3 regions of the Amycolatopsis albispora genome follow, and region 3 is predicted to be linked to each of the others. Evidence: riboswitches for the same ligand, from Rfam matches in the RefSeq annotation. Region 3 holds a riboswitch; each other region holds the start of a gene.
The links. Region 3 has a riboswitch for S-adenosylmethionine ahead of thrC (threonine synthase). Riboswitches for the same ligand answer to the same signal wherever they lie in the genome.
Positions count from the first base shown of each region.

Region 1: it holds a riboswitch for S-adenosylmethionine, as region 3 does, so the genes downstream of both, A4R43_RS24315 (methionine ABC transporter ATP-binding protein) here and thrC (threonine synthase) in region 3, are expected to answer to the same signal.
Region 2: it holds a riboswitch for S-adenosylmethionine, as region 3 does, so the genes downstream of both, A4R43_RS16610 (aminotransferase class V-fold PLP-dependent enzyme) here and thrC (threonine synthase) in region 3, are expected to answer to the same signal.

Region 1 is NZ_CP015163.1:5,166,024-5,172,469, forward strand. Features, by position in the region: gene A4R43_RS24300 (fatty acyl-AMP ligase) at 1-576, opposite strand, end outside; gene A4R43_RS24305 (ABC-F family ATP-binding cassette domain-containing protein) at 622-2,391, opposite strand; gene A4R43_RS24310 (4-(cytidine 5'-diphospho)-2-C-methyl-D-erythritol kinase) at 2,391-3,359, opposite strand; gene A4R43_RS24315 (methionine ABC transporter ATP-binding protein) at 3,442-4,452, opposite strand; SAM riboswitch class I at 4,651-4,739, opposite strand; gene rsmA (16S rRNA (adenine(1518)-N(6)/adenine(1519)-N(6))-dimethyltransferase RsmA) at 4,809-5,666, opposite strand; gene A4R43_RS24325 (resuscitation-promoting factor) at 5,844-6,446, opposite strand, start outside.
Region 2 is NZ_CP015163.1:3,568,156-3,574,601, reverse strand. Features, by position in the region: gene A4R43_RS16620 (potassium/proton antiporter) at 1-965, shown strand, start outside; gene A4R43_RS16615 (M23 family metallopeptidase) at 1,097-1,747, shown strand; SAM riboswitch class IV at 1,812-1,926, shown strand; gene A4R43_RS16610 (aminotransferase class V-fold PLP-dependent enzyme) at 1,965-3,296, shown strand; gene A4R43_RS16605 (pyridoxal phosphate-dependent decarboxylase family protein) at 3,335-4,762, shown strand; gene A4R43_RS16600 (hypothetical protein) at 4,790-5,572, shown strand; gene lspA (signal peptidase II) at 5,547-6,143, shown strand; gene A4R43_RS16590 (RluA family pseudouridine synthase) at 6,140-6,446, shown strand, end outside.
Region 3 is NZ_CP015163.1:8,614,988-8,621,433, reverse strand. Features, by position in the region: gene sthA (Si-specific NAD(P)(+) transhydrogenase) at 1-92, shown strand, start outside; gene holA (DNA polymerase III subunit delta) at 158-1,135, opposite strand; SAM riboswitch class I at 1,251-1,384, shown strand; gene thrC (threonine synthase) at 1,396-2,655, shown strand; gene A4R43_RS44335 (ComEA family DNA-binding protein) at 3,324-4,058, shown strand; gene A4R43_RS39960 (ComEC/Rec2 family competence protein) at 4,055-6,442, shown strand.

The DNA.
Region 1 (6,446 bases), 3.4 Mb from region 3:
CTCGGCGCGCTCGACCATCGCCTTGACGTTGGTGTACAGGTTGCCGTGGGTGATCCGCACGGCCTTCGGCTCGGCGGTGGAACCACTGGTCAGCTGCAGGAGCGCGAGGTCGTCCTCACCGACCGGCACCGGCTCGGCGATCGGCTCGCCCGCGTCCAGGTCGATGATCGAGTGGAAGGCGATGCCGTGCTCGGTGAGCACCGGCGCCAGCTGGTCGAACGGCTCGCCGAGCAGCACCAGCTCCGAGCCGATCATCCGCAGCACGCGCAGCGTGTCCTCGGCCCACTCGGCCAGGTCGGTGCGCGGGGTCGGCTGGTGCAGCATGGTCACGCTTCCACCGGCCAGCCACACGGCCTGCACGGTGGGCGCGATCAGCGACGGCGCGGCGGCCAGCACGGCGACCGCGCTGCCGCGCTCCAGCCCGCGGTGGATCAGCTCGCCGGCGAACCGCCTGGCTTGCTCGTGGACCTCCGCCCAGGTGCGGCGAACCGGTTCCTTCGGCTCCCCAGTGACCATGCCCCGCTGCTGACCGCCCGCGGCCGCGGTGGCGACCAGGGTGTCCACGAACCGACTCATGGGCTCACTTTAGAGGGCGCCGCCGGAAGCCCTGTGCGGGCTGGGTCACTCGATGGCTTCGGAGGTCTCCAGCCAGCGCTGCTCGACCTCGTCCTTCTCCGCCTGCACGGTCTTCAGCTGAGCGTTCAGCTCCATCAGCTTCGCCGGATCGGTGGCCGCTTCGAGCAGTTGCGCGTGCAGCTTCTGCTCCTTGTCGTGCAACTGGTCCAGCTTGCGCTCCAGCCGCGACAGCTCCTTGCCGAGCGCGCGCACCTCGGCCGAGGACAGCTTCGGCCCGGCGTCGGCGGGTTCCGGGGCCTTCTTCGCCGCGGGCCGGTCCTGCGTCGCGGTCAGGCGACGCCGCAGGTACTCCTCGATGCCGCCGGGCAGGTGCGTGATGCGCCCGTCGCCGAACAACGCGTAGACCGCGTCGCAGACCCGTTCGGTCAGGTACCGGTCGTGCGAGACCACCACCATCGTGCCCGGCCACGAATCGAGCAGGTCCTCCAGCTGCTGCAGGGTGTCGATGTCCAGGTCGTTCGTCGGCTCGTCGAGCAGCAGCACGTTCGGCTCGGCCATCAGCAGGCGCACCAGCTGCAACCGCCGCCGCTCACCACCGGACAGATCCTCGACCGGCGTCCACTGCCGCGCCGGCGGGAAGCCCAGCTTCTCGGCCAACTGCGACGCGGACAGCTCCTGCTTGCCGAGCACCACCCGGCCGGCGACCTCTTCGACCGCCTCCAGCACCCGCAGGTGCCCCGGCAGGTCCTCGAGTTCCTGGGTCAGGTGCGCCAGGCGAACGGTCTTGCCCTGGATCCGGCGGCCACCGGCCAGCTCGGTCTCCCCCGCCAGCGCCTTGAGCAACGTGGTCTTGCCGGAGCCGTTCACCCCGACCAGGCCGATCCGGTCACCCGGGCCGATGCGCCAGGTCACCTTGTCCAGCAAGGGTTTCTCTCCGGCGACCAGGGTCACGTCCTCCAGCTCGACGACCGTTTTCCCCAGCCGCCGCCTGGCGAAGCTCATCAGCTCGACGGAATCGCGCGGCGGCGGCACGTCGGCGATCAGCGCTTCGGCGGCTTCGATCCGGTACCGCGGCTTCGACGTGCGTGCCTTCGCGCCTCGTTGCAACCAGGCGAGTTCCTTGCGCGCCAGGTTCTGCCGCTTCTCCTCCAGCGTCGCGGCCAGCCGCGCGCGTTCGGCCCGCGCGAAAACCCAGTCGGCGTAACCACCTTCGTACTGCTCCACGCGCCCGCCGACGACCTCCCAGGTCCGCCCGCACACGGTGTCGAGGAACCAGCGGTCGTGCGTGACCACCACCAGCGCGACCTTGCGCGCCAGCAGGTGGTCGGCCAGCCAGCGCACCCCCTCCACGTCGAGGTGGTTGGTCGGCTCGTCGAGCACCACCAGGTCCAGTTCGCCGACCAGCGCGGCGGCCAGTGCCACCCGGCGCCGTTCGCCACCGGACAGCGTGGCGGTCGGGTTGTCCAGGCCCAGCGCGGTGATCCCCAGACCCTCCACAATGGACCGGACGCGGGCGTCGGCGGCCCATTCGTGCTCGGCGTCGTAGGCGGCCAGCGCGGCGTCGCGCACGGTCTCGCCGATCAGCTCGGTGCGCTGGGTGACCACGGCCATGCGCAGCCCGCGCACCTGGCTGACCCGGCCGCTGTCCGGTTCCGCGATGCCGGTGAGCACCTCGAGCAGGGTGGTCTTGCCACCGCCGTTGAGGCCGACGACGCCGATGCGCTCGCCCTCGCCGACACCGAGCGAGACGTTGTCCAGCAACGGCCGGACGCCGTAGGACTTGGACACGGATTCGAGGTTGACCAGGTTGACCATTACGCGTGCACCTGCGGGGGAGCCGGACGGGGGTCGTTGTCGCCGCCGCCGACCATCCGGGCGCCGGGCACCGGCCCGTGCGCGACCCGGACCGTGCGGCACACCCCGGCGCCGGACAGCTCGGCCGCCACTTCGAGCGCGGATTCGGCGTCCTCGCAGAGGAAAGCGCAGGTCGGGCCGGAGCCGGAGACCGTGCCGGCCAGCGCACCGGCGTTCACCCCGGCGCGCAGCGTGCGGCGCAGGCCGGGGCGCAGCGAGACGGCGGCGGCTTGAAGATCGTTGCCCAGCAACAGGGCCAGCTGTCTCGGGTCGCCGGACGCGAGCGCTTCGACCACCGGCGCGTGCGAGCCGATCCGCGGTGGATCGCCCTCCTCGCGCAGCCGGTCGAGTTCGGCGAACACCCGCGGCGTGGACAGGCCCTTCTGGTCGAAGGCCAGCACCCAGTGGAAGGTGTGCCGCGAAAGCACCGGCACCAGTCGCTCACCGCGGCCGGTGCCGAGCGCGGTGCCGCCGTAGAGCGCGAACGGCACGTCGCTGCCGAGCTTCGCGGCGACCTCGGCGAGTTCGTCGCGGGAGATCTCCAGCTTCCACAACGAGGCCAGCCCGACCAGGGTGGCCGCCGCGTCGGCGCTGCCACCGGCCATGCCGCCGGCCACCGGGATGCCCTTGCGCAGCACCACCCGGATCTTCGGCTCGCTCTCCGCGCGCCCGACGTGCGCGGCCAGCGCCTGCACCGCCCGCCAGGCCAGGTTGTTCGCCCCGGTCGGCACGGACTTCTCGCCCTCGCCGTAGACCTCGACGCCCGGGTCGTCGGTCACCGCCACGGTCACCTCGTCGGCCAGCGACAACGCCTGGAACACGGTCACCAGCTCGTGGTAACCGTCCTCGCGCAGGTCACCGACGGCCAGGTGCAGGTTGATCTTCGAGGGCACCCGGACGGTGACTGGTGGCGGAACGACAGCGAGCACGAGCACAGCCTACGTGGCCGAAAAAAGGCCGTGGGTGCTCAGGGCCGTTCTGACGGCCCCGGCACCCACGGCGGGTGGACGATCAGGCGGCGACGCCCTGCGGGCCGCTGACCGGGTGCGTCACGTGCGCACCGCGCTCAGCGATCCAGGCCAGCGCGCCGTCGGCCTGCTCACCACGCAGGCCGATGCGGAACCGGCCGACCGGGGTGTCCCCGATCCGGGTCAGGCCACCGCCGATGGTGGCGATGTCGATGCCGAAGCGGGTGGCGGCCTCCGGCAGCAGCGCGCCGACCGAGGCGAAGCCGATCAGCACCACGTCGACCGCGCGGTCGTAGCGGGCCGACTGCGCGCGGGTGGTCTCGATCGCGGGCAGCAGCGCCTGCGCGGTGCGGCTCGACGGGTCGACCAGCAGCGAGAGCACGTTGCCGTTCTCCACCACGCGGCCGTCTTCGAGCACCGCGACGTCGTCGCAGATGCGGCGGACCACGCCGGCGTCCGGGGTGGTGACCAGCACGGTCAGGCCCAGCTCGGCGCGGGCCCGGTCGAGCGCGGTGAGCACACCGGCGGCCTCCTCGTTCTGGAGCCCGGCGGTCGGGTCGTCGGCGAGCAGCACGGCGGGCGAGGTGGCGAGCGCCTTGGCCACGGCCACCCGGCGGCGCTGCCCCGGGTTCAGCTCGGCCGGGTGCTGGCCGCCGCGCTGGGTCAGGCCGACCAGGTCGAGCAGGTTGCCGACGCGGGTGCGGCGGCGCGGGCCCTCGACGCCGAGCTGTTCCAGCGGCGAGGCCACGTTCCCGGCGACGGTGCGCTCGGGCTGCAACGCGACGCGGGAGTCGACGATGCCGACCTGGCGGCGGATCTCGCGGAGGCGGCGGCCGTCGAGCGTGCCGGTGTTGAGCCCGTCGAGGCGGACCACGCCGCGGTCGGGACGTTCCTGCAGCGCGACGCACCGCGCCAGGGTGGACTTGCCGGAGCCCGCCGCGCCGACCACGCCGTAGAGCGAGCCTGCGTTGATGTCGAAGTTGACGTCCCGCAGCGCCAGCACGGGCGCGGAGTCGCCGGGGAAGGACTTGGTCAGGTTTTCGAGCGTGATCACGTGAATGCTCCAACAGCTGGGCGCGGGCGCGCGCCGACCACAAGGAAGCACCGCCGAGACGACGGTGAGGCGTAAACCGGAAAGCGGCGAGAGTGGGTACTGGGGTCAGTCGTTGGAGCGACGACACGCACTTACCGTGCGGCGACCTTCATCCACTACTCGGCGTCGAGTCAGCATTCGCGACCGGTACACAGGATTCCTCCATCGGTCCTGGCGTTAGCACCTGCCCTCTCGGGTGGTTGCTGCGACTTCGGCGAGCCAGGCCTCTCAGTCGCTCGGGATGGATGCACAAGGAGTACACCCGATCCGGTTCTCCGAACGCAAGCCCGTGGTCGCAGATCACACGAACAGCGGCGTTATCCCTCGTTTTCCGCCGCCGCCGCGATGCGGGCGAACTGCTCGACCGTGAGCTGCTCACCCCGGGTCCGTGGATCGATACCGGCCGAGGTCAGCAGCTCGCCGGCGCGCTCGGCGGACCCCGCCCAGCCCGCCAGTGCCGCGCGCAGGGTCTTGCGCCGCTGCGCGAAGGCCGCGTCGACCACGGCGAACACGGTCTTCCGCTCAGCTGGATAAGTGGCCTCGACGCGCTCGAAGGCGACCAGCGCGGAATCGACGTTGGGCACCGGCCAGAACACCGCGCGCGGCACCGCGGCCACCTTCTTGGCGCGGCCGTACCAGGCGAGCTTGACGCTGGGCACGCCGTAGGTCCGGCTGCCGGGGCCCGCGGCCATGCGGTCGGCCACCTCGGTCTGGACCATCACCAGGCCGCGGCTGAGGGACGGCAGCTCGGCGAGCAGGTGCAGCACGACCGGCACGGCGACGTTGTAGGGCAGGTTCGCGACGAGCGCGGTGGGTTCGCCGACGTCGGCTTGGCGGACCTTGAGCGCGTCGGCGGGGACGACGGTCAGGTTCCCGGCCGCGCCGGGCGCGTGCTCGGCGACGGTCGCGGGGAGGCGCTGGGCGAGGACGGGGTCGATCTCGACGGCGACCACGCGGGCGCCGGTGGCGAGCAGACCCAGCGTCAGCGAGCCGAGCCCGGGACCCACCTCGAGCACGACGTCGTCCGCGGTGACCCGGCCGAGCTCGGCGATCCGGCGCACGGTGTTGGGGTCGTGGACGAAGTTCTGGCCGAGCTTCTTGGTCGGCCGCACGTCCAGCTCGGCGGCCAGGCCGCGGATCTCGGCGGGGCCGAGCAGCCCGGCGGGTTTGGTCACGTCCGGGAGTTTAGGCGCCCGGGTTCGGGCCCACCCCGCTGCCCGACGTCACGAATGTGGCTTTCGAGACGCCAAACGTCTCGAAAGCCACATTCGTGACATGGGAGCGGAGCGGAAACGAAAAGTGGCCTCCCGCGCGACTGGGCGCGGGAGGCCACGTTCGAGAGAGTCAGTGCGTCAAGAGAGGCCGAGCTTCTTCGAGCAGTGCGGCCAGGCACCGTAGCCGCCGCGGGAGTCGCGCAGCTTGGTGGCGACGGCGATCTGCTGCTCCCGGCTGGCCTGGTGCGGCAGCGCCGCGTACTGCGCACCGCCGTAGGCCTTCCAGGTGCTGGCGTTGAACTGCAGGCCGCCGTAGTAGCCGTTGCCGGTGTTGGCGGCCCAGTTGCCGGTGGACTCGCACTGCGCGAGCCGGTCCCACACCGAACCGTCCGAGATCGCGGGCGTGGGCGCCTTCTTGGTGCCGACCCGGACCTTCTTCGGCTTGGCTTCCTTGGTGATCTCCTCGGAGATCTTCTCGCGGGCGACTTCCTTGTCGTTCTCCTTCGTCACCCGGTAGGTGACGTTCTTCGAACCGGCTTCGCCCTCTTCCTCGACAACGGTCTTGCCCTTGTCGAGCGTGTCGTCCTTGATCTCCTCGACCGGCGGCGGGATCTCTTCGTCCTCGTTCACCACGGACACGCCGGTGCGGCTGATGTGCACCTCGGCGCCGTCGGTCAGCTTGTAGTCCATGCCGCCGTCGACCTTGTCCTCCGGACCGATCGTCAGCTGCAGCTCGCCGAA
Region 2 (6,446 bases), 4.1 Mb from region 3:
GGACCACAGTGGACTGGACACTGCCGTTGCTGGTGGTCTACGAGCTGGGCGCGGGCCTGCTGATCGGGTTGCTGCTCGGCTGGGCCGGCGCGCTGGCGCTGCGCAAGGCGGCACTGCCCGCCACCGGCCTGTACCCGGTGGCCACCGTCGCGGTCTGCGTGGTCGCGTACTCCGGCGGTCAGCTGGCGCACGCTTCGGGCCTGCTCGCCACCTACGTCGCCGGTGTGGTGCTCGGCAATTCCCGGCTGCCGCACCGGTCCGACACGCTGTCCTTCGCCGAAGGGCTCGGCTGGCTGGCGCAGATCGGCCTGTTCGTGCTGCTCGGGTTGTTCGCCTCGCCGGGCAGGCTGCTGGAGAGCCTGGTGCAGGGGCTGGTCGCCGGGGCGGTGGTGCTGCTGCTCGCGCGACCCGCGTCGGTGCTGGTCTCCGCGCTGCCGTTCAAGCTGCCGTGGCGCGAACAGGTGTTCCTGTCCTGGGCGGGGCTGCGCGGGGCGGTGCCGATCGTGCTCGCGATGATCCCGCTCGCCGAGGGCGTGCCGGGCGCGCAGGAGCTGGTCGACGCGGTGTTCGTGCTGGTCATCGTGCTGACGCTGCTGCAGGGCGCGACGCTGACCCCGCTGGGGCGCCTGCTCGGGTTGTCCGATTCGACCGAGGCCAAGGAGATCCAGGTCGACGCCGCGCCGCTGGACGAACTCGGTGCCGAACTGCTCCAGGTGCGCATCCAGCGCGGCTCGCGGCTGCACGGGGTGTACCTGTCCGAGCTGCGGCTCCCGGCGGGTGCGTCGGTGAGCCTGGTGGTGCGCGACGGCAAGTCGTTCACCCCGCAGAGCACCAGTCGCCTCCAGGAGCTGGACCAGCTGCTCGTGGTCACCACCGAGGGGGCGCGGGCGGTGGCCGAGCGGCGCCTGCGGGCCATCGACCGGGCGGGCAGGCTGGCCCGCTGGCGGGGCGAGTCCGGGCACTGATCCACTGTGACCTAGGTCACCTGACAAGGATTTGTCTGACTTCGTGTATTCCTAACTGCCGCCGAATGGCTTACGTTTCGCTCGCATTGACTAACCCGAATGGTGGACAGCGAGCGTAGGGAGCACGGCGCGTGGTCAACTCGTCGAACCTTCGTGGACTGGCGGCAGCCGTGGTGCTCACCGGCGGCGTCCTGCTCGCCCCGACCGCGTCCGCCGCGGATGCCTTCCCGGTGTTCACGCTGCCGTTCGCCACCGGGCAGTCGGTCAGCTCGGCGGGCATCCACTCGGACAACGGCAACAGCGGCGTGAAGAACGCGATCGACCTGAGCCCGCGCGACGGCCTGGTGCGCGCGCCGCTCGCCGGGACGGTCCGGCTGCAGCACTGCGACGGCGGCGACTGGGTGACCATCGACCACGCCGGTGGCTGGCGCACCGGCTACTACCACCTGGAGCGGATCGCGGTCACCGACGGGCAGGCCGTCGAACCGGGCGTGGTGCTCGGCGAAACCGGCAACGCGCTGCCGTGCGGCGGCAGCAGTTCGGGTGCCCACGTGCACTTCACCCTGTGGACGCTGCCCGCGGGGGCGGGTGACTGGGACGGCCTCGGCTACCACCAGCTCCAGACGACGGTCGCCGAGGCACACGGCGAACCCGTCGACGGCAAGGAATTCGGCGGCTGGCGGTTCACCGAAGGCGCCGAACAGTACAGCGGCGTCGCGACGCACGTCGCCGATGGCCAGGCGGTCCAGCTCCCCGGCCGGTTCCGGTACGAAGCGGAGTGATCGCCGTCTCACCCACTGGGCGGCCCTGGCGCGGGCGCCGCCCAGTGGGTTAACTTTTCCGGTAGGTCATGAGTGCCAGCGACAAGCCCCGGCTAGCTGGCCGGCAACCCTCCAACCGCGGTGGGGTGCCCCGGGTGAGGACCTGGCTCGTCACGAGGTGTGGCGGGCAAGCGCGGATCCTCCGAGGCGGGGGTCCCCGACCTCGAGGAGGCCTCCCATGACGCTCGCACTCGAACGCCCTTGCCTGGTCCCGGAAGTCGCCGGTGCCGAGTTGTCCGTGCCGCTGGTCAACGGCGGCACGATCGGTTACGCGAACCTCGACCACGCCGCGAGCGCGCCGTGCCTGCAGCGCGTCCGCACCGCCGTCGACGAGTTCCTGCCCTGGTACGCCAGCGTGCACCGAGGCGCCGGTTTCGCCTCCCAGGTGTCCACAAAGGTCTATGAGCGCACCCGGGAAGTGTTGCGGCGCTTCACCGGCGCCCGGTCCACCGACACGGTGATCTTCACCCGCAACACCACCGACTCGTTCAACCTGCTGGCGAAGTGCCTGCCGCGCGAGACCTCGGTGGTGCTGTTCGACACCGAGCACCACGCGGCGCTGCTGCCGTGGCGCGGGCCGCGCGTGCACCGCGTGGAACCGCCGCGCACCAGGCTGGCCGCGGTGTCCGCTGTGGACAGTGCACTGGCCGCCTGCGCGCCGGGACCGCGGCTGGTGGTGCTCACCGGAGCGTCCAATGTGACCGGTGAGCTGCTGCCGGTGGCGGAAATCGCCGCGGTGGCGCGGAAGCACGGCGCGCGGATCGCGCTGGACGCGGCGCAGCTGGCCCCGCACCGGCCGTTCTCCCTGCGTGAGCTGGATGTGGACTACGTGGCGCTGTCGGGGCACAAGCTGTACGCGCCGTTCGGGGCGGGTGCGCTGGTCGGCCGTGCCGACTGGCTGCGTGCCGGGCAGCCGTACCTCGCCGGTGGTGGCGCGACCAAGGCGGTGCAGCGGCACCACGGCACCGAGCTCGGCGTGGTGTGGAACTCCGGGCCGGAGCGCCACGAAGCCGGTTCGCCGAACACGGTCGGCGTGTACGCGCTCGGCGTGGCGTGCGAGGCGCTTTCCGAGAACTGGGACGCCATTCGCGAGCACGAGGACGCGTTGCTGCGCCGGTTGCACCGCGGGCTCTCGTCCGTTCCCGGCTTCGCGGAACTGCGCCTGTTCGACGCCGACGTCGACCGCGTCGGCACGCTCAGCTTCGTCATCGACGGCTTCGAACCCGGCTGGCTCGCCGCGGTGCTTTCCGCCGAATACGGCATCGGTGTGCGCGACGGCGCGTTCTGCGCGCACATCGCGACGCGGCGGCTGATCCGGTTCGCCGGTGGTGCGGGGCAGCAGGCGGTGCGGGTCAGCCTCGGCCTCGGCAGCACGGAGGAACACGTCGACCGGCTGCTGCTCGCGCTGCGGCAGATCGTGGCCAGGGGAGCGCGGTGGGAGTACGGCAAGGTGGACGGCCGCTGGGCGCCCACCCCGGACCCGCGCCCGCTGCCGGAATTCCTTTCCTGAGCCTGGACGCGCGCCGCCGGGCGTGATCTTCTGCGGGGATGAGTGATCCGCTGACCGAACGCGAAGCGACGGCCGAAGCGCTGCGACTGGTGGCGGACGCCGCCGGGCCGTACCTGGCCACGTTGTCCGACCGGCTGGTCCAGGATCCCGCCGGTGCCCCGCTGCTCGACGAACTGGACGGCCCGCTGCCGGAACGCGGCGACGGCACCCTGCCGAGCGTCCGCGAACTGCTGCGGATCGGGACCGGGGCGGCCACCCATTCCTCCGGACCCCGGTTCTTCCACTTCGTCGTCGGCGGTTCGACCCCGGCGGCGCAGGCGGGCGACTGGGTGACCTCGCTGCTCGACCAGGTCGCCGGGCTCTGGCCGGCGTCGCCGTTCGCGGCCAGGGTGGAAACCGTCGTGCTGGGCTGGTTGAAGGACCTGTTCGGGCTGCCCGCGTCCTACGGCGGCGTGCTGACGCCGAGCGCGACGCTGGCGAACCTGACCGGGCTCGCCGCCGCCCGCCACTGGTGGGCCGAACGGCACGGCGTGGACGTCAGCGCCGACGGCATGCTGGGCCTGCCGCGCCTGCCGGTGCTCTCCAGCGGTTACGTGCATCCCAGCAGCCGCAAGGCGTTGCAGATCCTCGGCTGCGGCCGGGACACCGTGCGCGTGTTCGCCCGCGACGACGCCGGCCGGGTGGACCTGGGCGCGATGGAGACGGAACTCGCCGCCGTCGCCGGTCCGGCGGTGCTCATCGCGAACGCCGGTGAGGTCAACGCGGGCGACTTCGATCCCGTCGGCGAGCTGGCCGACCTGGCCGAGGCGTACGGCGCCTGGCTGCACGTCGATGGCGCCTTCGGCTTGTTCGCGGCGGTTTCCCCGAAAACGGCGCATCTCGTACACGGCGTCGAGCGGGCGGATTCGGTCGCGGCCGACGGGCACAAGTGGCTCAACGTGCCGTACGAAAGCGGGTTCGCCTTCCTGCGGGAGCCGCGGCGTCTGGTGCAGGCGTTCGCCATGCCCGACGCGGCATACCTGCCGGTCGGCGACGAAGCCAGGATCAACTACAACTCGCTCGGCCCGGAATCCTCGCGCCGGGCCCGCGCGCTGCCGATCTGGGCGACGCTGCGCGCGTACGGCCGCGAGGGCTACCGCGCCATGGTCGAACGCCACCACGACCTCGCCCGGCTGCTCGGCGAGCTGGTCGACGAGGCACCCGACCTGGAACCACTCGCGCCGCCCGGGCTGAACGTGGTCTGCTTCCGGTACCGCCGCGACGGGCTCGGCGACGAGCGGCTGGACGAGCTGAACCGGCGGCTGGGGGCCGAACTGCTCGAAGACGGCCGGGTCTACGCTGGCACGACCGTGTACCGGGGACGGCTCGCGCTGCGACCGGCGATCGTCAACTGGCGTACCGGGGAGGCGGACATCGAACTGCTCGTCTCGGTGGTGCGGGAGATCGGCGCCCGGCTCACGGCGTAACGGCGTCGACCTGGGGTGGAGCACGGCATGCGCGGACCGGTTTCGGACGGCAGGCGGGACTACTGGCTGCCACTGGCGCTGATCGGGTTCCTGCTGCTCGCCGCGCTCGCGTTCGCGCCGCGGGAGGACTTCGGCTGGTTCGCCTACGCGCCGCAGGGCGAGAACGTGGCGGTCGCGCAGCTGTACGCCTACACCGGGGACCAGGGACTGGTCGCGCTGGAGAGCCCGCAGCCGTTCACCGCGTTCGGTGACTGGCCGGTCGGCGCGCTGCTGGTGTTCGCGCTGACCGTGGCCTGGTACGTCTTCCGCGCGAAGCCGCGTCCGTCGCCGTGGCGGGTCGCCCTGCTGGTGGCCGGCGGGATCGCGGCGATCATGGTGCTGTCGATCTTCGGCGCGGCGAGCTGGAGCCTGATCGACGAATCCGGCTTCGTGACCACCTTCGTGCTGCCCTTGGGCGGGCTCGGGCTCCTCGGCCTGGCCTGGGCGTACTTCGGCACCGGCCGCGGCCGTACGGTGGCGGGCTGGCTCGGCGGGGTGCTGGCCGGGCTGGCGGCGAGCATGCTGCTGGCGATGGCGTTGCCCGGCATGGACGACCTGCTCGTCTACACCGCCGGCCTGCTGGTGCTCGCCTGGCTGGAGCGCAGCCTGTTGCTCGTGGTGATCACCGTGGCGGCCGTGGTGGGCTCGTTGGAGGTGATCCCCGCGCCGCCCGGGCTGGTCCCCGGCCTGGTGCTGCTCGCCGGGGCGATCGCCGCGCTGGTCACCCGCCGTGGACAATGGCGTGGTGAGCGACCAGCCGATACCGCCTGAGGCCGAGCCGAGCGAGGGCACCGACACCACCGGCAGCACCGAGACCGCACCCCAGCCGAAGCGGCGGGTGCTGCTGCTCGCGGTGATCGCCGTGCTGGTGCTCGCCGCCGACCAGGTGACCAAGGCGATCGCGGTGGCCGAACTGGAGTTCGCCGAGCCGGTGCGGGTCCTCGGCGGGGCGGTCTACCTGCAGCTGATCCGCAACTCCGGGGCCGCCTTCGGCATGGCGTCCGGCATGACCTGGGTGCTGGCGCTGATCGCCTGCGCGGTGGTGATCGCGCTGATCTGGTTCGCCAAACGACTGCGCTCGCCGGGCTGGGCGGTCGGCCTCGGGCTGATCCTGGCCGGTGCGATGGGCAACCTGACCGACCGGCTGTTCCGCGCGCCCGGTGTGCTCCAGGGCCACGTGGTCGACTTCGTTTCGGTGTTCGCGCCGAACGGTGACGTGTGGCCGGTGTTCAACGTGGCCGACTCGTCGCTGTTCATCGGCTGCGGCCTGATCATCCTGCTGTCGCTGCTGGGCAAGGACTACGACGGCAAGACGATCCAGAAGAAGGCCAGGAAGTCGTGAGCGGGCGCATGCTGCCGGTCCCGGACGGCCTGGACGGGATGCGGGTGGACGCCGGGCTGGCGAAGCTGCTCGGGCTGTCCCGCACCGCGGTCGCCGAGCTGGCCGAAGCCGGGGACGTGCTGCTCGACGGCAAGCCGGCGGGCAAGTCCGACCGGCTCACCGCGGGCGGCCTGCTGGAGGTCACCCTGCCCGAGCCGCGCACCGTCGAGGTGGTCGCCGAGCCGGTCGAGGGCCTCCGGATCGTGCACGACGACGACGACATCGTGGTGGTGTCCAAGCCGGTCGGCGTGGCCGTGCACCCGA
Region 3 (6,446 bases):
TCAACTACCCGACGCTGTCGGAGGCGTACAAGGTCGCCGCACTGGACGCCACCAACAAGATCCGCGCACTGGCCCGCTTCACCACAACCTGACACCGGAAACTCGCGGCCCCCCGCGAGTCCCCGCTTCCCCAGCCGGAGCCCCGCTCCCCCCAGCTTCAGCGCCGCTCCTTCGCCGCCGCGACCGCCAGCACCGCGCGCTCCAGCGCGTAGTCCGGATCGGCCGCCGCCCCCTTCACGTCCGCGTTCAGCTTCGCCACGATCCGCATCGCGTCCGCCAGCCCGTCCGGGCCCCAGCCGCGCACCTGCCCCTGCGCCTTCCGGATCTTCCACGGCGGCATCCCCAGCTCGCCCGCCATCGAGTTCGGGTTGCCGCGCCCCGCCCCGGCGACCCGCGCGATCGTCCGCACCGCGTCCGCCAGCGCGTCCGCCACCAGCACGTGCGGCACCCCGATCTGCATCGCCCAGCGCACCGACTCCAGCGCCGCCGCGCGATCCCCCGAGACCGCTTTCTCCGCCACCGCGAACCCGGTCACGTCCGCCCGCCCGCGGTGGTAGCGCCGCACGGCCTGCTCGTCGACCTTCCCACCGGAGTCCGCCACCAGCTGGGTCGCCGCCGACGACAGCTCGCGCAGATCCGAGCCGACCGAGTCGATCAGCGCCATCACCCCGGCCGCGTCGATCTTGCCGCCCGCCTGCCGGACCTCGTTGCGCACGAAGGCTTCCCGCTCCGCCGGCTTGGTGATCTTCGGGCACTCGACCACCGTCGCCCCGGCTTTGCGCAACGCCGCGGGCAGCGCCTTGCCCGCCTTCGTCCGGCCGCCGCCGGTGTGCACGAGCACCAGCACCACCCCGTCGGCCGGATCCTTGGCATAGGCCAGGATCGCGTCGCCGATCTCCTGCGACGCGTCCTGCGCGCCGTCGATCGCGATCACTCGGCCCTCGCTGAACAGCGACGGGCTGACCAGCTCGGCGAGCGCTGGAGCTGTGAGTTCGGACACTTTGAGCCGGGTCAGGTCCGCCGCTGGGTCCGCGCTGCGGGCGGCCTCGAGAGCGGCTCGAATCGCCCGCTCGATGAGCAGTTCTTCCTCGCCGAGCACGAGGTGGAGGGCGGCTGCTTCGGTCACGGGCCCGATCCTGCCACGGCGGTACGACACTAGCCCGGCACGGTGAGGCGGTCGCGTCGGCGCGGCGTGATGCCGTACGGTGTTGGCGAGGCGCCGCGCCGAGCGCGGGCCGACAACCGAACAACGCTCATCCAGAGGGGCAGAGGGATACGGCCCGAAGAAGCCCCGGCAACCGGCGTCAGCCTGTCATCTCGATTCCGCGAGGTAGCTGGCGATCACGGTGCCAATTCCGGCCCACACCCGTGGGGCAGATGAGGAAGGACCTCGCGATGACTGCCACCCTCCGCACGACCAAGCGCACCCTGGACCTCGGCCCGGCCGTCGAGCTGGTGTCGAAGGAAGAGGGGCACCGCCAGCCGCTGGCGCCCGAGTTCGTTTCCGCCGAGGACTTCTCCCCGCTCGAGGTCGCCTACGACTTCGGCCGCGTGCGCCGCGAGGACATCGAGAAGGGCCCGCGCAACATCTGGCGCTACAAGAGCCTGCTGCCGGTGCCGTCGAACGTCGAGGAGATCCCGAACACCGAGCCCGGCTGTACCCGGCTGGTGCGTGCGGACAGGCTCGCGAAAGCCTTGGGGCTCAAGCGAGTCTGGGTCAAGGACGACACCGGCAACCCCACCCACTCGTTCAAGGACCGCGTGGTCGCGGTGGCGCTGGCAGCGGCCCGCGAGTTCGGCTTCGAGGTGCTCGCCTGCCCGTCCACCGGCAACCTGGCCAACGCCGTCGCCGCGGCCGCGGCGCGGGCGGGCTGGGAGTCCGTGGTGCTGATCCCGAAGACGCTGGAGCGAGCCAAGATCCTGACCACCGCGGTCTACGACGGCGCGCTGATCGCGGTCGACGGCAACTACGACGATGTCAACCGCCTGGCCACGCAACTGGCCGCGGAGAACGAGAACTGGGCGTTCGTCAACGTCAACGTGCGGCCGTACTACTCCGAGGGCTCGAAGACGCTGGCCTTCGAGGTCGCCGAGCAGCTGGGCTGGCGGCGGCCGCAGCAGATCGTGGTGCCGATCGCTTCGGGCTCGCAGCTGACCAAGGTGGACAAGGGTTTCCGCGAGCTGGGTGAGCTGGGGCTGGTCGAGCAGTCGCCGTACAAGATCTTCGGCGCGCAGGCGACGGGGTGCTCCCCGGTGTCGGCCGCCTTCCGCGCCGGGCACGACGTGGTGCAGCCGGTCAAGCCGGACACCATCGCGCGCTCGCTGGCCATCGGTAACCCGGCGGACGGCCCGTACGTGCTGGACGTGGTCAACCGCACCGGCGGCGCGATCGAGGACGTCAGCGACGAAGAGGTGGTCGAGGGCATCCGGCTCCTGGCGCGCACCGAGGGCATCTTCACCGAGACCGCCGGCGGCGTGACCGTGGCAACCGCGAAAAAGCTCGTCGAGGCCGGAAAACTCAACCCCGACGAGGAAACCGTCCTCCTGATCACCGGCGACGGCCTCAAGACGCTGGACGCCGTGGAAGGCAAGATCGGCCCGCGCGCCACCGTCCCCGCTTCCGCGGATGCCGTGCGCGAGGCTCTCGCCAAGTAACACCCTTTCTTTCCCCAGAACACGAATGTGGCTTTCGGAGCGTTCACCACGCCCCGAAAGCCACATTCGTGTCCGGCATGCCGTTCGTGTACGCCGGTCTTCGGCAACATTCGCCTCTGTTGCCAGCATCCGTCTCAGTCGTCAGCGCTCGCTTCCCTAACCAGCATTCCCCCTTCACCACATTCGCCCCCTCGCTAGCGCTGGCCCCTCTCGTCAACGCTGGCCCCTCTCTCTCCAGCATTCGGCTCCCGCCAGCATCAGCGGCCCTCGCCGCCACCATTCACCTCCCCGCCAGCGCTCGCCTCCCTCACCAGCATCACCCCTCACCAGCGCCCGCCCCTCCCTTCAGCATCCGCCTCACCCGCCAGCATTCGGCTCCCTCGCTAGCATTCGCCTCACCCGCCAGCATTCGCGCTCTCGCCAGCGCTCGCCCCCGTCTCCAGCATCCGCGTCCCCAGCACCATTCGCTCCCTCACCAGCATTCCCTCTCGCCAGCCTCCGCCTCTGTCATCAACATCCGCCCCTGCCATCAGCATTTGCCTCTCCCTCAGCATTTACCTCTGCCGCCTGCCTCCAGCGCCCACCGACTTATCCACACCCCCCAACTTGTCCACAGCCCCCACTCAACCCCCTGTCCTCCCCACCCCAACCCCCATAACGTCGAAGCCGTGTTCGAACGTCTTCAACTCTTCAATCCCGGAGCGCCCCCGCCCTCCGAGGAGCCCAAACCGGACCTCGCCGAGCTGGCGGCCCGGGTGGAACGCGACCGCACGCGCCGGCTGATCACCCGCTGGCTGCCCAAAGCCCGCGGCAGCCCGGCCAAAGGGCGCGCCGCGATCGTGTTCGCCATCGCCGGCGTGCTCGCGATCGCGCTCACCGCCGTCCTGCTGCTGGGCGGCGGGCCGGAGCCGGAACGCGCCCCGGCGCTGCCACTGGCCCGCGCCGCACCCGCTTCCAGCGCGCCGCCGAGCGCCAGCGCCGAGCTGGTCGTGAGCGTGATCGGCGACGTCACCAAACCCGGTCTGGTCACGCTGCCCGCCGGCGCGCGCGTCGCCGATGCGTTGCGCGCAGCCGGAGGCGCCTTGCCCGGCACCGATCTCGCCACCGTGAACCTGGCTCGCCGTCTCAGCGACGGGGAGCAACTCGATGTGGGGGCGCCACCACAGGCCCAAGGTCCGGCGCCGACTTCCCCCGGCGCCGGACCCGCGGTCAAGGTCGACCTCAACACCGCGAGCCTGGCCCAGCTCGACGATCTACCCGGCATCGGCGAGGTCACCGCGCAGCGCATTCTCGACTGGCGCAACGAACACGGCCGCTTCACCGCGGTCGAGCAACTCCGTGAAGTGGAAGGGATCGGCGAAACCCGGTTCACGCGCCTGCGTGATCAGGTGACCGTGCAATGACCCCGGCCGCCGGTTCGGCGGTGATCCCCGAGCCCGCCAGGCATGATCTGCGGTTGGTACCGGCCGCGCTCGCGGTCTGGCTCGGCACTCTCGGCGGCCTGTTGCTCGGCTGGTGGGTGACGCTCGCGGTCGGCGCGGGCGTGGCGGGGGTGGCTGCCGGTGGACTGCTGGCCGTCCACCGGCGACCGACGGGAAGTGGACGAACGGGCGCGCTTCTGTTGGCACTACTGGGTTTCGGCGCGTTGCTCGCGGTGGTGGTGACGCCGCGGCTGCAAGCCGCACAGCAGGATCCGCTTCGCCCGGCAGCGGATCGAGGTGAGCAAGCGGTGCTCCGGGTGACGGTCACCGAACGACCCCGGCCGATCCGTTCGGCGGGCTACGCGGGAAGGGCAGGTGGTACGAGTGCCGTGGTGATCCCGTCCGAGGTCATCGAGGCGACGGTCGATCAACGGACGGTGTTCTCGGACGGGCGCGTGGTGCTGCTCGCCACCGCGGAGAGTTGGTCGGATCTGTTGCCAGGGCAGCAGGTGACCGCCTCGGGCTCCCTGGCCCCGGGGCGACCGGCCGAGCTGACCGTGGCAGCTCTCCAGGTACGAGGGCCACCGCAGGAAGTCGCTGACGCGCCATGGTGGCAGCGGGCAGCTGCCTCGATGCGCGCCGGGCTCCGGGCGGCGGCGGGCGTGCTCGACGAGGAACCAGCCGGACTGGTACCGGGGCTGGCGGTCGGTGACACCGCCGGAATGTCCCGGCGGGTCGAGGACGAGTTCCGTGCTGCGGGCCTGTCGCACCTGACGGCGGTCAGCGGCACCAACGTGACGATCGTCTGCGGTGCGGTGCTGCTGTTGTTCCGGCTGCTGCGGCTCGGGCCGGTGGTGTCGGCGGCTGGCGCGGGCCTGGCCCTCGCGGGCTACCTGATCATCACCGGGCCGGAACCGAGCGTGCTGCGAGCGGGCGTGATGGGCGCCGTCGGACTGCTCGCGCTGGCGCTGGGTCGCCGGGGCACCGCGCTCCCGGCACTGGCGGCGGCTGTGGCGGGACTGGTGGTGTACGACCCGGCGATGGCGGCCAGCTTCGGTTTCGCGCTGTCCGTGGTGGCGACGGCGGGACTGGTGCTGCTGGCACCGCGCTGGGCCGCGGCACTCACCCGGCGAGGGGTGCCGTCCGGTCCGGCGGAGTGGCTGGCGGTGCCGTTGGCGGCGTTCACCGTGACCGTGCCGATCGTCGCGGGCATGGCGGGTGAGCTGAGCCTGGTGGCGGTGGCCGCGAACCTGCTGGCCGCACCGGTGGTCGCGCCGGCAACCATTCTCGGCGTGCTGGCGACGGTGCTCGGCACGGTGTGGCCGGGCGGCGCCGAGTTCCTGGTGCGGCTGGCCGGGCCGGAGGCCAGCTGGCTGATCCTGGTGGCCAGGGAGGCGTCGGCGGTGCCGGGCGCGGTGCTGGACTGGCCGCCGGGCTGGTGGGGCGGCTTGCTGGCGGCGCTGGTGGTCGTGGTCCTGGTGGTGGCCTGCCGGTTCGGCCGGGTGCGGCTGGCGATCGCGGTCGTGCTGGCGCTCGTCCTGCTGGTGACGGTGCCCGCGCGGATGATCGCGCCGCCGTGGCCTCCGCCGGGCTGGGCGGTGGTGGCGTGCGACGTGGGCCAGGGCGACGCCCTCGTGCTGGCCACCGCCGAACCCGGGCGGGCCGTCGTGGTGGACACCGGGCCGGAGCCGGGGCCGGTGGATCGCTGCCTCGATCGGCTGGACGTGGACAGGGTGCCGTTGCTGGTGCTCAGCCACCTGCATGCGGATCACGTCGGCGGGCTGGCGTCGGTGTTCGAGGGCAGAACGGTCGGCGCGGTGGCGGTGGGCGCGGGCCGGGCACCGCGATGGGCCTGGGACAAGGTCGTCGAGGTGGCCGGTGCGAACGGCGTGCCGGTGGTGGAGTTGCCGGTCGGGCAGCGGCTCGACTGGCCGGGGCTGGGCCTCGACGTACTGGGGCCGCGCTACGTCAGCACACGCGCCACGGCGGAGAAGGACGGCACGTTGATCAACAACAGTTCGCTGGTGCTCAGGGGCCACACCAGCGCGGGACGAATCCTGCTCACCGGCGACGTCGAACTGGCCGCGCAAGCCGATCTACTGGCCACCAAGGAGGACCTGCACGCCGAAATACTCAAGGTGCCGCACCACGGCTCACGCTATTCGCTGCCCGCCTTCCTGACCGCGGTCGCCCCACGCGTCGCGATGATCAGCGTCGGCGCCGGTAACTCGTACGGACACCCGAATCAATCCACAATGGACACCTTGACCACCGGAGGCGCCCTGCTGACCCGAACCGACACCGATGGCGACACCGCCGTCCTCCCCGACGACGGCACCCCAGCCATCCTCCGCCGAGGCCGCTGACCCG